DNA from 4 places in the Pseudoxanthomonas sp. LjRoot206 genome. Region 3 is predicted to be linked to each of the others. Evidence: predicted binding sites of a transcription regulator. Region 3 holds the regulator's gene; each other region holds the start of a gene.
What was found. The regulator FliA, encoded in region 3, starts transcription of late flagellar genes. The targets are predictions, from matches to a motif close to TAAAGTTTNNCNNNCNNNGGCCGATAA.
Positions count from the first base shown of each region.

Region 1 (3,446 bases), on a different contig from region 3:
CTGCACGGCCTCAAGGGCATGTGCCGCACGGCGGAGATGATCCAGCGCTCGCGCCACCGCGAGCTGCCGGTGTCCATCCTGCCGACGCTGCATGACAAGCGCACGCGCACCGGCGCGGAGACACTCAAGGCCATGCAGGACGAATACGGCGAGCGCGTCTGGAACGACGCCATCCCCAACGACACCCGCATCTGCAGCGTCGACGTCCTGACGCGTTCCAGTCCGGCCGCCGCGTATCCCGGTCGCGGACTGTCGGCGTATCGCCGCGCACTGGACTGGCTGCTGCTGACCGAAGCCCGCGACACGGAGCAGGCCGCATGACCACCCCGGCCGTCCTCGACGACTACCTGCTCGACCTGCTCGGCGATGTCGCCGTGCCGCCAGCGCAGGCCGCCGAGCCGGCGGCCGTCGCGCCTGCGGCGGATCCCCTGCCCGTCGCTGCGCCTGCGCTCGCCGTGGCCCCGGTGCGTGCCGGCAGCGAAGCCGACCTGATCACCGACGACGAATTCGAGGCCCTGCTCGACACGCTGCATGGCGACGGCCCACCCGGCGCGACCATCGAAGCGCCGGTGCCGCCTGCGCCCGCCTCCACGCTCGCGGTCGCGCCCGTGCGCGCCGGCAGCGAAGCGGACCTGATCAGCGACGACGAGTTCGAAGCCCTGCTCGACCAGTTGCATGGCGACGGCGCACCGACCGCGGTCGCGACCCCGCCCGCACCGCCGGCACCGCAAGCGGCGGCACCCGCGCTCGCCGTCGCCCCGGTCCGACCGGACCGCGACGACCTGATCGGCGACGACGAATTCGAAGCCCTGCTCGACGATCTGCATGGCGGTGCCGCGCCGACCTCGCGCGTGGCACCCGCGCCGGCCGCCCCGGCGCCGCTCGCACCGTCTCCGCGCGCGACCGCACCGTTGCCGGCCAAGCCCTTCCTGCTGACGCCGAGCGATAGCGGCGAGCGTCGTCGCGCGACCGAACGCAAGACCCGCTGGCTGCGCCTGCGCTGCGACCAGCAGCACTACGCGCTGGAACTGCTGAAGGTGCAGGAAGTCGTGCGCCCGGCCACCTTGCTGCCCCTGCGCGGCGCCGCACCGCACATGCTCGGCGTGATGAACCTGCGCGGCCAGGTGGTGCCGGTGATCGACCTGGGCCTGTACCTGGGCCGGCGCAGCGTGGACGTCGATGCCGTCACCCGCATCGTGGTGCTCGAAGAGCATGGCGAAACGCTGGGCCTGCGCGTGACCGCGGTCGAGGACGTCGCCAATCTCGCCGACCAGCAGATCGAATCGCCGGACAACGCACGCGTCGGCCGCATGTCGAACCCGCTGTTCCGCGGCATTGCGCGACTGAACGACAACGCGGTGATCCTGCTGGACGCGTCGCGGATCCTGCAGTGAGGCGAGCAGTGAGTGGAGAGGAGTGAGAAGTGACTAAGAACGACGTCGGGGCTTTCGCTCACTCCTCACTCCTCTCCACTCACTCCTCGCTTTACCCAACTCCGTCACACATTCACACCCGTCGCTCAAGAGCGGCCCCGCCGCGCCGATACATCACAAGAGCCGCCTTTCCGGAGACACGATGAGCGCTGTGCCATTGGGTGACGACCTCGGTATCGAGGCCGCCACCGACCTCAAGCAGCACCTGGCCCCGCATGTCGCGCAGCCGGAACCGCTGGCGCTGGACGCCGGCACCGTGCAGCGCGTGCACACCGCAAGCCTGCAGGTGCTGTGCAGCTTCGTGCGCCAGCGCGAGCAGGCCGGGCTGGCCACGGATTTCAGTGCGGTCAGCCAGAGTTTCCGCGACGCCGCGCGCCTGCTCGGCATCGCGCCGCAGCTCGGCCTGGCCAACGACAACGAACACAACACGCAACAAGTGGAGAACGCCGCATGAGCGCACGCATTCTGGTAGTGGACGATTCGGCCTCGATGCGACAGATGGTCGCCTTTGCCCTGAGCTCGGCGGGTTTCGCGGTAGATGAAGCCGAAGACGGCCAGGTCGCCCTGGGCCGCGCGCAGGGACAGAAGTTCAATGCCGTCGTCACCGACGTCAACATGCCCAACATGGACGGCATCTCGCTGATCCGTGCGCTGCGCGGCCTGCCGGACTACAAGTTCACGCCGATGCTGATGCTGACCACCGAATCGGCCGCCGACAAGAAGGCCGAAGGCAAGGCCGCCGGCGCCACCGGCTGGCTGGTCAAGCCGTTCAACCCGGAACAGCTGGTCGCCACCGTCCAGAAAGTCCTGGGCTGATCCCCACCTCCTCCGCTTACCTTCCGACCGCACCAGGGCACCGTCGCCATGAACATGGACATGCAGCGCTTCCACGCCACGTTCTTCGAGGAAAGCCGCGAAGGGCTGGAGGCCATGGAAGCCGGCCTGCTGTCGCTGGAACAAGGCAACCGCGACGGCGACCTGATCAATTCCATCTTCCGTGCCGCGCACTCCATCAAGGGTGGTTCGGCGACGTTTGGCTTCGACGCCATCGCCGGCATGACCCACGTGCTGGAGACGCTGCTGGACGAACTGCGTGCCGGCCAGCGTGCGGTCAGTCCGCCTGCGGTCGATGCGATGCTCGCCTCGGTCGACGTACTGCGCGCCCTGCTGGCCGAAGCCGAACACGGTACGCCCGCCGATCCCGCCGCCGTGCAGGCGATGAAGGACCGCCTCAACGCGGTGCTGTCCGGACAGGACGCACCGGCCGCCACCACGCCGGCCGCCGTCGCGATGGCCGAGTCCGAACCCGATGGCTGGAAGATCGGCTTCACCCCGGCGCCGTCGCTGTTCATGAGCGGCAACGATCCGCTGCGCATCCTGCGCGAACTGGAACATCTCGGCCCGCTGGAAATCGCGTGCCGCATGGAACGCCTGCCCGGTTTCGAGCAGATCGATCCGCTGGAAGCCTACCTGGCCTGGGACCTCGGCCTGATCGGCAAGGTCCCGCGCAGCGCGGTGGACGACGTGTTCGCCTGGGTCGTCGACGACTGCGAACTCGACATCCAGCCGATGCAGCGCAACGCCGTGCCGGTCGAAGCCGCCGCCATCGCCGCGCAGCCGGTGGCCGCCGTCGTCGCCAGCGGTGCGCAGGCGCCTGCCGCCGCGACCGCACCCGCCGCCAACGACGCGGCCGAGACCTCCATCCGTGTCAGCGTCGACAAGATCGACGGGCTGATCAACCTGGTCGGCGAACTCGTCATCACCCAGGCCATGCTGAAGCAGGTCTCCGGCCTGCTCGACCAGGCCCAGTGCGAGCGCCTGTTCGCCGGCCTCGACCTGCTGGAGCGCAACACCCGCGACCTGCAGGAAGCCGTCATCGGCGTGCGCATGCTGCCGGTGGACGCCGTGTTCCGCCGCTTCCCGCGCCTGGTCCGCGACCTGTCCGCGCGCCTCGGCAAGCAGGTACGCCTGCGGACCATCGGCGAAGGCACCGAGCTGGACAAGGGCCTGATC
Region 1 covers NZ_JBGFFI010000005.1:2,396-5,841, forward strand. Annotated here, with positions in the region: gene AC04MD_RS15470 (ParA family protein) at 1-321, shown strand, start outside; gene AC04MD_RS15475 (chemotaxis protein CheW) at 318-1,394, shown strand; gene AC04MD_RS15480 (STAS domain-containing protein) at 1,576-1,887, shown strand; gene AC04MD_RS15485 (response regulator) at 1,884-2,249, shown strand; gene AC04MD_RS15490 (chemotaxis protein CheA) at 2,298-3,446, shown strand, end outside.
Region 1: the regulator FliA is predicted to act here: its motif matches at 1,520-1,546, upstream of AC04MD_RS15480 (STAS domain-containing protein).

Region 2 (3,446 bases), on a different contig from region 3:
TCCGCGAGCTGGAATCGAACGCGGAAGACATCGCGATCGTCGCGTCCATCATCGCACTGGGCAAGACGCTCAACCTGCGCGTCGTGGCCGAAGGCGTGGAAACCCCCGGCCAGCGCCATCACCTGCGCCGCCTTGGCTGCGATCTGTACCAGGGTTACCTGATGGGCGAGCCGGTCGAAGCCGACCTGCTGTTCGCCGCGCAGACGGACCGCCAACTGGCCTGAACATGAGGCGGCCCGAGGGCGGCCGCGTGGATGTCAGGCGGGCTCGAGCCGTGCGGATTCGCGCTCCTGCGGACTCAACGGATGCGCGGTCCGGTGCGGCTGCCCGCTCGCATCGAAGAACAGCGACGGCACCTGTCCACGCAGTTTCGCCATCAGGATCCCGCCCGCTATCCTCAGGCCACCTGCTGCCATCGCCAGCGGCGTGGCGCGCACTTCGCCCATGGCCGATCCGGCATTCAGTACGATCCGGTCTCGCGATCCGAACGCCGCCTCCAGACCAGCCTTGTCCGGCAGACAGGCGGCCACGACACCCACGTAGGCGACCTTGCCGTCGCGCGGCGTATTGGCGAGTGGCGTACGGCAACATCCCGCATACCAGCGCAGCAGCCCGCCCTCATGCAGGCACACGCCAGCGATATGTTCTTCGCCGGCGGTGAACGTCACAGCCTGCGGATTCATCGCCACGATATCGGTGCCGCCGTGGGCATCGATCATCCCGGACTGGTTCAGATAGCGTGCGTACATCTGGCAATCGTGGCAGTAGCACGTGGCCCGCGCATAGGCGCGATGCGTGTCGACCGTACCCTGCACCTTTCCGCATCGGCAACGCAGTTCGAGTGTCATGGCTGCACCTCGTCGTTGGTCTTTGCGATACGAGGGATACCGCACGCGCTATAAGGATCGCGTCAAGCGCGCGTGGATTACCTGACTGTCGGGAAAACGGACGGGAGTCTCAGGCCGCGACCGCGATGGCTTCGGCTTCCATCGCGTCGCTGGCCTCCGGACCCGCGCCAGCGAGCGCGCGTGCAAGCAGACTGGCCGACGCGATCTCGTCCGCACCCTGCTCGTGCAATGCCAGCACCACGCGCTCCGACAGCGCCCACTCGTGCGCGACGGCACGGCCGATGCGTGGCGACCAGCGGTGCAGCACCCTGGCCATCGCGTCCACATCGGGCAGTCCGTCCTTCGCGGCGACGTCGCGGAGGACCTGCACCACCACGATGGCCCCCAGGCCCTGCAACAAGGCAAGCAGCTGCGCGGCGAACACGTCCTCGCGGCCGCCTGCACGCGCGGCCTCGGCCGCGATCAGCGCGCTGCGCTGGGTATGGTCCCAGACCAGGTCCGGCAGGCGACCGAACACGCCGCCTTCCGTCCGCATCACCGGCTGCATGAGCGCCACCGCGACCAGATGGCGCAGGCCGTCCACGCCGACCATGGCCACCGCACGGTCCAGGCTTTCCACCGGCGCCGCATGGCTGCGGTAGAGCGCGCTGTTGGCGAGTTTCAGCAGGTTGGCGGCCAGCGCGGGATCGCGCGCGATGATGCCGGCGATATCGCGGCTGGAGGCCTCGTCGTCGTTGAGCGTGCTGAGCAGCTGCGGCAGCAGTTGGGGGCGCCGAGGCAGCCGTTGCGGATCCTCGGCGAAGCGCACCAGCGCGCGCGTGGCGGCCGCGATGACGGCGATACTGTCTTCCGGCGACCGCGACGACGATGCGTCCACCCCGCCCAGCCGCAGCAGCGGCCCGGCCCAGTCGCGCGACAGCGAGCTCAACGATGCGGACGACGGCGCCACGCCTTCCATCGGCGCAGCATCCGCCAACGGCGGCGCGACCGGCGAACGCCGGTTCTTCGACCACCAGTCCGTCACTCTCGCAAGCAGCGGCACGCGCACCTGCCTTCTTCGCATGTTCGACCTCATGGTCATCGGCCGCGCGAACGGAATCTTTAGCAATGTTGCGCGGGTTTCGCGCCGCCGCGATGTTCATGAATCGCAACCTGCGGCGGTCACACGACGTTGATCCCGCGTGCGCCACGGTGGGTTCAGGAGGGCGGGTCGCCTTCCGGTCCACGTCCACGTCTACAGGAGTTTTCCCATGAATACCCAGAAGAAGATCCAGCACAGCCTCAACGACCTGATCGAGATCGCCCGCGACGGCCACAGCTTCTACACCGAAGCCGCCGGCAAGGTGAAGGACGCGGAACTGGCGTCGCTGTTCACGCGCATCGCCGGCGTGAAGCAGGACATCGTGGCGCGCCTCAGCGCCGCCGTCGCCGCCACCGGCGGCACGCCGGCCGAACATGGCACGATGGTCGGCAGCATGCAGCAGTTCTACGGCAAGGTCCGTGCCGCGCTGGGCGACACCACCTACGGCTACGTCGCCGAGCTGGAAGAGTCCGAGGATCGCCTGCTGAAGGCGTTCAACGAGACCATCAGCGACGACGACACCCCCGCCGCCGCCCGTGCCGAAGCCCAGGCCCTGCTGCCGAGCGTGCGCGAGTGCCACAACGTGATGCGCGACCGCAAGCAGGTGCTCAAGCACGCCAGCTGAGGCTGCCGATCACGCAGTACCGGTACGAAGCCCCGCCGTCGCGGGGCTTCTTCGTCTGCGCAGGGAGATGGCGTCAGCGGGAATCCGTTCCCTTGACCGCGCCTTTCGCCAGGCGCGCTGCGACGGACGCGAGATCCTGCTTCCTGCGCGTGTAGCCGCCCCAGGGATGCTCGCCGATGCGGGCCATGCGGCGCGGCGCGGAGGCCAGCGTATAGGCATCGCCGCTCTTGATGCGCCCGAGTTCTTCCCAGCGCAACGGCATCGCGACCGGGGCGCCTTCGCGCGCGCGCAGCGAGAACGAGGCCACGCTGGTCGCGCCTCGCCCGTTGCGCAGGTAGTCGATGAAGATGCGCCCCTTGCGGAACTTCTTGGTCGCGGTGGCGACGTAGGACAGTGGCTCGGACGCCGCCATCGATTCGGCGAACGCATGCGCGAAGTCCTTCACCTGCAACCACGGACACGCCGGTTTCAGCGGCACCACCACATGCAGGCCTTTGCCACCCGACGTACGCACGTAGGAAACCAGCCCGAGCGCGCGCAGGCGCTTGCGGACCAGCCGCGCCGCCTCCACCACGCGCGCCCAGGCGACGTCGGGGCCGGGATCCAGGTCGAACACGATGCGATCGGCCAGGTCCGGCGCATCCGCGCACGCACCCCAGGGATGGAATTCCAGCGCATTGAACTGCGCCAGTTCCAGGAGCCCCGCTTCATCGCGCACGACCAGGTAGTCCGCGCGCGCACCACCCTCTTCTTCGAGCGGCACGACGTCGACCCGGTCCATGCCGGGCGTGTGGTGCTTCTGGAAGAAGCAGGGACGGCCGGCACCCTGCGGACAGCGCACCACGGACAGCGGTCGCCCCGTGATCTCGGGGAGCAACCAGCGCGACATGGC
Region 2 covers NZ_JBGFFI010000001.1:688,569-692,014, reverse strand. Annotated here, with positions in the region: gene AC04MD_RS03500 (putative bifunctional diguanylate cyclase/phosphodiesterase) at 1-224, shown strand, start outside; gene AC04MD_RS03495 (DUF6151 family protein) at 258-893, opposite strand; gene AC04MD_RS03490 (HDOD domain-containing protein) at 958-1,911, opposite strand; gene AC04MD_RS03485 (PA2169 family four-helix-bundle protein) at 2,099-2,554, shown strand; gene ligD (DNA ligase D) at 2,628-3,446, opposite strand, start outside.
Region 2: the regulator FliA is predicted to act here: its motif matches at 1,926-1,952, upstream of AC04MD_RS03490 (HDOD domain-containing protein).

Region 3 (3,446 bases):
CCAGCTCAACTGGCTGCGCGCCTCCGGCCAGGTCAAGACCCTGCTGTGCCTGCCGGCCAATTCGCACTTCTCCGACCTGGACGAAGTGGTCCGCCGCTTCAGCACCGTGCAGCCGCAAGGCGTGGTGCTCACCAAGCTGGACGAGACCGGCCGCCTGGGCAGCGCACTGAGCGTGGTCGTCGACCACCAGTTGCCGATGACCTGGGTGACCGACGGCCAGCGCGTCCCCGACGACCTCCACCGCGCCAACAGCGCCCACCTCGTGCTGCGGCTGGACCAGCTGCGCCGCGAAGCCGATGAACCCTGCTCGACCGAGGCCACCCATGTCGCCTGATCACCCGCTGCAGACCAACCCCCGCAGCACCCCGCCGTTGCCCGGCGCCTTCCATCCCGTGCGTGTCGTCGCCGTCACCGGCGGCAAGGGCGGCGTGGGCAAGACCAATGTGTCGGTCAACCTCGCCGTGTCGCTGGCCGAAATGGGCAAGCGCACGCTGCTGATGGACGCCGACCTCGGCCTGGCCAACGTCGACGTACTGCTCGGCCTGTCGCCCAAGTTCACCCTGGCCGACCTGATCGCCGGCCGTTGTGGGCTGGAAGACGTACTGCTGGAAGGTCCCGAAGGCGTGCTGGTGGTACCGGCCTCGTCGGGTTTCCGCCACATGGCCGAACTGACGCCGGCCGAGCATGTCGGCCTGGTCAACGTGTTCTCCGAACTGCAGCGCGCCCTCGACTTCATGGTGGTCGATACGGCCGCCGGCATCAGCGACAGCGTGCTGACCTTCTGCCAGGCCGCGCAGGACACCGTGGTGGTGGTCTGCGACGAACCGGCCTCGATCACCGACGCCTACGCACTGATCAAGGTACTGGCGCGCGAACGCGGCCTGGACCGTGTCCACGTCGTCGCGAACATGGTCCGCGACCCCAACGAGGGCCGCAAGCTGTACGAAAAGCTCGCCCGCGTCTGCGAACGTTTCCTCGGCGATGTCGCCCTGCACTACCTGGGCGCCGTACCGCAGGACGACTGGCTGCGCCGTGCGGTGCAGCGCCAGCAGCCAGTGGTGAAGGCCTACCCGGGCAGCCCGTCCGCCCGCGCCATCACCGATATCGCCCGCACCACCGCGCGTTGGCAGCCGCCGGTCGGCGCGCGCGGCAACGTGGAGTTCTTCGTCGAACGCCTGATCCAGCGCGGGGTGGCCGCATGAACACCGCCGCCGCCCAGTACCGCGCCGTCCAGCGCGGCAATGCCAACGACTTCGTCACCCAGCACGCCGACCTGGTGCGCCGCATCGCCCACCACCTGGCGGCTCGGCTGCCGGCCAGCGTGGAGATCGACGACCTGGTGCAGGCCGGCATGATCGGCCTGCTGGAAGCCTCGCGCAGCTACGACGCCGAACAGGGCGCCTCGTTCGAGACCTACGCCTCGATCCGCATCCGCGGCTCGATGATCGACGAGATCCGTCGCGGCGACTGGGTACCGCGCTCGGTCCACCGCCGCGCCCGCCAGGCCGCGGCCACCGTGCGCGAGATCGAGCAGCGCACCGGCCGTGCCGCCATCGCCACCGAAGTGGCGAGCGCGATGGAGATGCCGTTGCCCGAATACCTGCGCCTGATGGAAGACGCCGCGCGCGGCCAGGTGTTGAGTCTGGAATCGCACATCGACGACCACGGCGAGCCCAACACCACGCGCACCGGCGGTCCGTCGCCGCAGCAGAACCTGGAGCGCAGCGAGTTCCGCCAGCAACTGGTCAAGTGCATCGGCCAGCTGCCCGAACGCGAGCAGCTGGTGCTGTCGATGTACTACGAACAGGAACTCAACCTGAAGGAAATCGGCGCGGTGCTCGGCGTGAGCGAATCCCGCGTCTGCCAGATCCACGGCCAGGCGATGGTGCGCCTGCGTGGACGCCTGCAGGTCTTCGAGAAGGCCGATGCGGGACTGGAAGACGACGAGTGACCCAGGCAACCCCATGACCCTGTAGGAGCGCCCTGGGGCGCGATGCGTTTCGGTCGATGCGAGCAAAAGCATCGCGCCCGAGGGCGCTCCTACAAGAGCAGCTTTAGCGTTCGCCTAAATCTTTCCCGCCCCCGGCCGATATCCCCACCAGTCCCACCGTCCACGCAACACCGGAGCACCCGTGACCAACAAGAACATGCGCATCCTCATCGTGGATGACTTCTCCACGATGCGCCGCATCATCAAGAACCTGCTCAACGACCTGGGCTACACGAACACGGCCGAGGCCGACGACGGCAACACCGCGCTGGTCGCGCTGGCCCAGGGCAGCTTCGATTTCGTGGTCACCGACTGGAACATGCCCGGCATGACCGGCATCGAACTGCTCAAGTCGATCCGCGCCGACGACCGCTTCAAGACCCTGCCGGTGCTGATGGTGACCGCCGAGGCCAAGCGCGAGCAGATCATCGAAGCCGCGCAGAACGGCGTGAACGGCTACATCATCAAGCCGTTCACGGCGCAGACGCTGGAAGAGAAGCTCGGAAAGATCTTCGAACGCCTGGGAGCGGCCGCCTGATGAACGCCGTCGCCGACGCCACCGGCGCCCGTGCGGCGCTGGTGGAAAAACTGCAGACCGCGCTCGATGCCCTGGAACAGGGCGACGAAGCCGGCTGGCGCCGCGAACTGGACGCCATCGCCGCCTGGCGCACGCAGCCGATGATGCAGGGCCTGGGTCGCCTGGCCCGCGAGCTGGCGCAGACGCTGGGCGAACTGCCGCCGACCGACGCCGGCGAACTCGACGATGCCTGCTCCCGCCTCGACCATGTGGTCGAGATGACCGAACAGGCCAGCCACAAGACGCTGGACCTGGCCGAACAGTGCCGCGGCTACGCCACGCGGCTGAAAGCCACCGACCTGTCGGCCGACCAGGCCGCACTGGTCGACAGCATCGGCAAGGGGCTGTCCGAGATGGCGCTGGCGCAGAGCTACCAGGACCTGACGGGCCAGATCATCCGTCGCGTGGCCGGCATCGTGCGCCGCGTGCACGAGGGTTTCGGCGCGCTCGGCCTGCCGCCGCCGGAAAAAAAGCAGGACAAGGGTTCAGAACTCGCCGGCCCGGCCGTTGCTGGTCTTGACCGCAATGCGTTTTCGCAGGACGACGCCGACGACCTGCTGTCCGGCCTGGGGTTGTAGCCCCGGGGGACGCGCGCTGCGGAACCGGAGACCCGTCATGTCCGCTGCTGCCCGCCGTTCCCGCCACCCCGTCGTCCTGCTGTTCGTGGGATTGCTGCTGGTCTGCGATGTCGTGGTGGGGCGCTTCCTGCGCCGCCGCCACGCCCACGCGATGCGCCTGCTCGATTCCTCCCGCTGATCGCCTGCCCGGTAACCGACCCGCCCATGTCCGCCGTCACGCCTGAAATCGCCGCCGACTTTCTGATCGAAGCGCAGGAGATCCTCGACCGGCTCGGCGAACAGCTGGTCACGCTGGAACAGG
Region 3 covers NZ_JBGFFI010000009.1:1,932-5,377, reverse strand. Annotated here, with positions in the region: gene flhF (flagellar biosynthesis protein FlhF) at 1-334, shown strand, start outside; gene AC04MD_RS19775 (MinD/ParA family protein) at 324-1,202, shown strand; gene AC04MD_RS19770 (RNA polymerase sigma factor FliA) at 1,199-1,951, shown strand; gene AC04MD_RS19765 (chemotaxis response regulator CheY) at 2,148-2,528, shown strand; gene AC04MD_RS19760 (protein phosphatase CheZ) at 2,528-3,145, shown strand; gene AC04MD_RS19755 (hypothetical protein) at 3,183-3,323, shown strand; gene AC04MD_RS19750 (chemotaxis protein CheA) at 3,350-3,446, shown strand, end outside.

Region 4 (3,446 bases), on a different contig from region 3:
TGCACGATCCCTTGCCTGCGCTGCGGCGCATGCTGGGAATCCGCGAACGTACACAGGCGCCGAAGGGGGTGCGTGTATGCGACCGTGCGCTGCCGGGCGACGAGATCGCACCGGGCCTGCTGCGGCTGGAACAGATGCTGCCGTTCGACGACGTCGCGACAGAGGTCGACGGTACGTTCGCACGGGCGGGGGCGCTGCCGACGCAGGGCATGCTGTTCTTCGACACCGAAACCACCGGCCTGTCCGGCGGCACCGGCACGCGCGCCTTCATGGTGGGCGCCTCGGATTTCGTGCCCGGCGGACTGCGCGTGCGCCAGCTGCTGATCACCCACCTGTCGGCCGAGCCGGCGATGCTGCGCGAATTCTCGCGCTGGCTGGCCGACGACACGCGCCTGGTCAGCTACAACGGGCGCTGTTACGACGCGCCGCTGCTCGCCGCGCGCTACCGGCTGGCGCGGCAGGGTACGCCGCTGGCCGGCCTGGAACACCTCGACCTGCTGTTCCCCACGCGTCGGCGCTATCGCGGCGTGTGGGAGAACTGCCGCCTCGGCACGATCGAGCGCCGTGCGCTCGGCATCGTGCGCGAAGACGATCTGCCGGGATCCGAAGCGCCCGGCGCGTGGCTGCAGTACCTGCGTGGCGGCGATGCCGGCCTGCTGCGGCGCGTGCTGCAGCACAACTTCCAGGATGTGGTGACGCTGGCGCACCTGCTGCTGCACCTGTCGGTGCCGCCCGTGATGGACGCGTCGGGGAATCCGTTTACCTGCGCCGCGCCTTGACCGCGCGGGGTGCCGGGCGGATGCTGCGCGCGTCGCTTCGCCGACGTTGACGCAAACCCTGTCCGCCCTGCCGCAGGAGTCGTCCCGTGTCCCCTTCCGCCGCGCTCTGCCTGCTGCTCTGTGCGGGGCTGCCCGCCACGTCCCTTGCGCAGGACGCCCTGCCGCCCGTCGACCGTTTCCATGTCGGCGCGGGACGCTACTGGGCCGACCACGACCTGGACACGCGCTGGGATGCCAGCGACGGCGCGATGGGCACGCATGTCAATTTCCAGCGCGACCTCGGCTTCGTGGACCGGCAGGACGCGCTGGTGTGGAGCATCGGCGGCAGCCTGGGTGAGGAACGTCGCCACGCCTTCGATGCCTTCGGTTACGACTACGACGACGACACCACGCGCCTGCTGGACCGCACGCTGCAGATCGGCGACAACGCCTATCCGGTGGACGCGGACCTGGCCGGGCGCATGGACCTGAAGGTCACCGGCGTGTCCTACACCTGGTTCTTCCACCACGATGGCCAGCGCGCCTTCGGCGTTGGCCTGGGCGCGATGCGCTACGACGTGGACATCGACCTGGAGGCGACGGCGGTGGTGGCGGGCGCGCCGGTCGCCTATGCCAATACGCTGTCCGAGGACGAGTGGGCGCCGATGCTGCGTGCCGAGTACGCGCAGTCGTTGTCGGACCGCTGGCGCTGGGGCGCATCGCTGGCCTACACGAAGAAGACCGGCGGCAACGTCACCGGCGATGCGCGCGACCTGCAGGTGCGTCTGGAGTATTTCCCGTGGCAGCGCGTCGGGTTCTCGCTGCGTTACAACTACAACGACGTCGACCTGGATTTCGAGCGCACGCGCTTCGACGGCAACCTGAACCTCAACAACCGCGGACCGCAGTTGCTGGCGATGCTGCGCTTCTGAAACAGGCGCTGTCGGGGTGATACCGACAGCGGAGTGTGAAGCGTTGCGCATTCCCCGCATCGCGTCTCAAGAATGCACCGGCGCGGCCGACACCCTTGCTAGATTCCATTGGTCCGTGCGTCCCGAGCGGGAGGCACGCCTTGAACTTGCAAGCAATAAGGGGACATGCCTTGCGCATTCTGTACGTTGGCGATACCGCCTGCCTGCCCGACGATCTGGCCGACTACATCGGCGACATGGGCGACGAGTGGACCGTCGAATCGGTGGCCGATGGCAAGTCGGCCATGTTCGCGGTCGCCAATGGGCCAGTTGATGTGGTGATGGTGGGACCGGCGCTGTCGGACCTGCCACCGGCCACGCTGCTGGGCCAGATACGCACGCTGCGTCCGGAGACCATTCGCATCGCATTGCTGCAAGGCAGCAGCGACAGCCTGGCGGCGCCGATCAAGCTGATCGGCGTGGCGCACCGCTTCCTGCCGCTGCCGCTGACGTCGGAAACGGTGCTGGAGTCGATCCACAGCCTGGAAGAACTGCGCGACCTGCTGGACAGTCCGCGCCTGCGACGCGCGATCGGCCGTGTCGAGCACCTGCCGTCGCCGCCGCATCTCTACTTCGCGCTCACCCGGGCGCTGGAAGAGGACGAAGGCACGGCGAACGACATCGCCCGGCTGGTGGCCGGCGATCCGGCCATCGCCGCCAAGGTGTTGCAGCTGTGCAACTCGGCCTACTTCTCCAGCGGCCGCTCGATCACCGACCTGCGCGCCGCGGTGACGCGGCTGGGCCTGGGCACGCTGCGCGACCTCGTGCTCGCCAGCGAGGTGTTCTCGATGAAGACCACCTCCAGCGTCGACCGCGCCGCCCTGCAGCACCGGGCGCTGCTGGCCTCGCGGCTGGCGGCGAAGATCCTGCCGCGCACCAGTTCCGAACTCGGCGCCACCGCCGCGCTGCTGGCCGACATCGGCCTGCTGCTGCCGGGTGTGCGCGACGAGCGAGACACGCCAGCCGCCGAGGACGACGACCGTCCCGGTCACACGGAGGCGGGCGCCTACCTGCTGGGGCTGTGGGGCCTGCCGATGCCGATCGTCGAAGCGGTGGCGTTCCACCGCCAGCCGCAGCGCTCCAGCCTTCGCAGCTTCTGGGTGCCGGGCGCGGTGCACGTGGCCGGCGCGCTGGCCGGCAACGAGCCGGTGGACGAGGGTTACCTGAAGTCGCTGGGCGTGCTGGACCAGTTGCCCAACTGGCGGCAGATGGCCGAGACCATGGTCGAGCGCGCCGAGGAACAGGCCGCCTGACGCGTTTCCGGTCCCGCGTGCACGCCGCGCGACGCGGCGTCTGCGATGTGTCATGCCGGTCTACAGGGAGCGGCCCGCGAGGGAAGTCGTGGCGTCATTCCGGCGCAAGCCGGAATCCATGGCCTCTCGGCGATGTGTCCTTCCTTGCGAACGTCAGGGAAGGCAGCGGCAGAGTGGAGTGGGTCCCAGCTCTCGCTGGGACGACGTGACTGACGTGTCCGAATGCGTGTCGCCACCCCTGACGTCATTCCAGCGCAAGCGTGAATCCATTGCCTTCAGCGATGGGGGTCCTTGGGAATGTCAGAGGCACGACAACATGGGGCCCAGCTTTCGCTGGGACGACGTGGTTGACAACCTTCGAATCCTTACCGCTACCGACTTGCCGTCATTCCAGCGCACGCTGGAATCCATTGCCTTTCAGCGATGGAGTTCCTTGGGAATGTCGGAGGCACGGCAACATGGGT
Region 4 covers NZ_JBGFFI010000005.1:72,669-76,114, reverse strand. Annotated here, with positions in the region: gene AC04MD_RS15785 (ribonuclease H-like domain-containing protein) at 1-779, shown strand, start outside; gene AC04MD_RS15780 (hypothetical protein) at 866-1,690, shown strand; gene AC04MD_RS15775 (HDOD domain-containing protein) at 1,861-2,982, shown strand.
Region 4: the regulator FliA is predicted to act here: its motif matches at 1,757-1,783, upstream of AC04MD_RS15775 (HDOD domain-containing protein).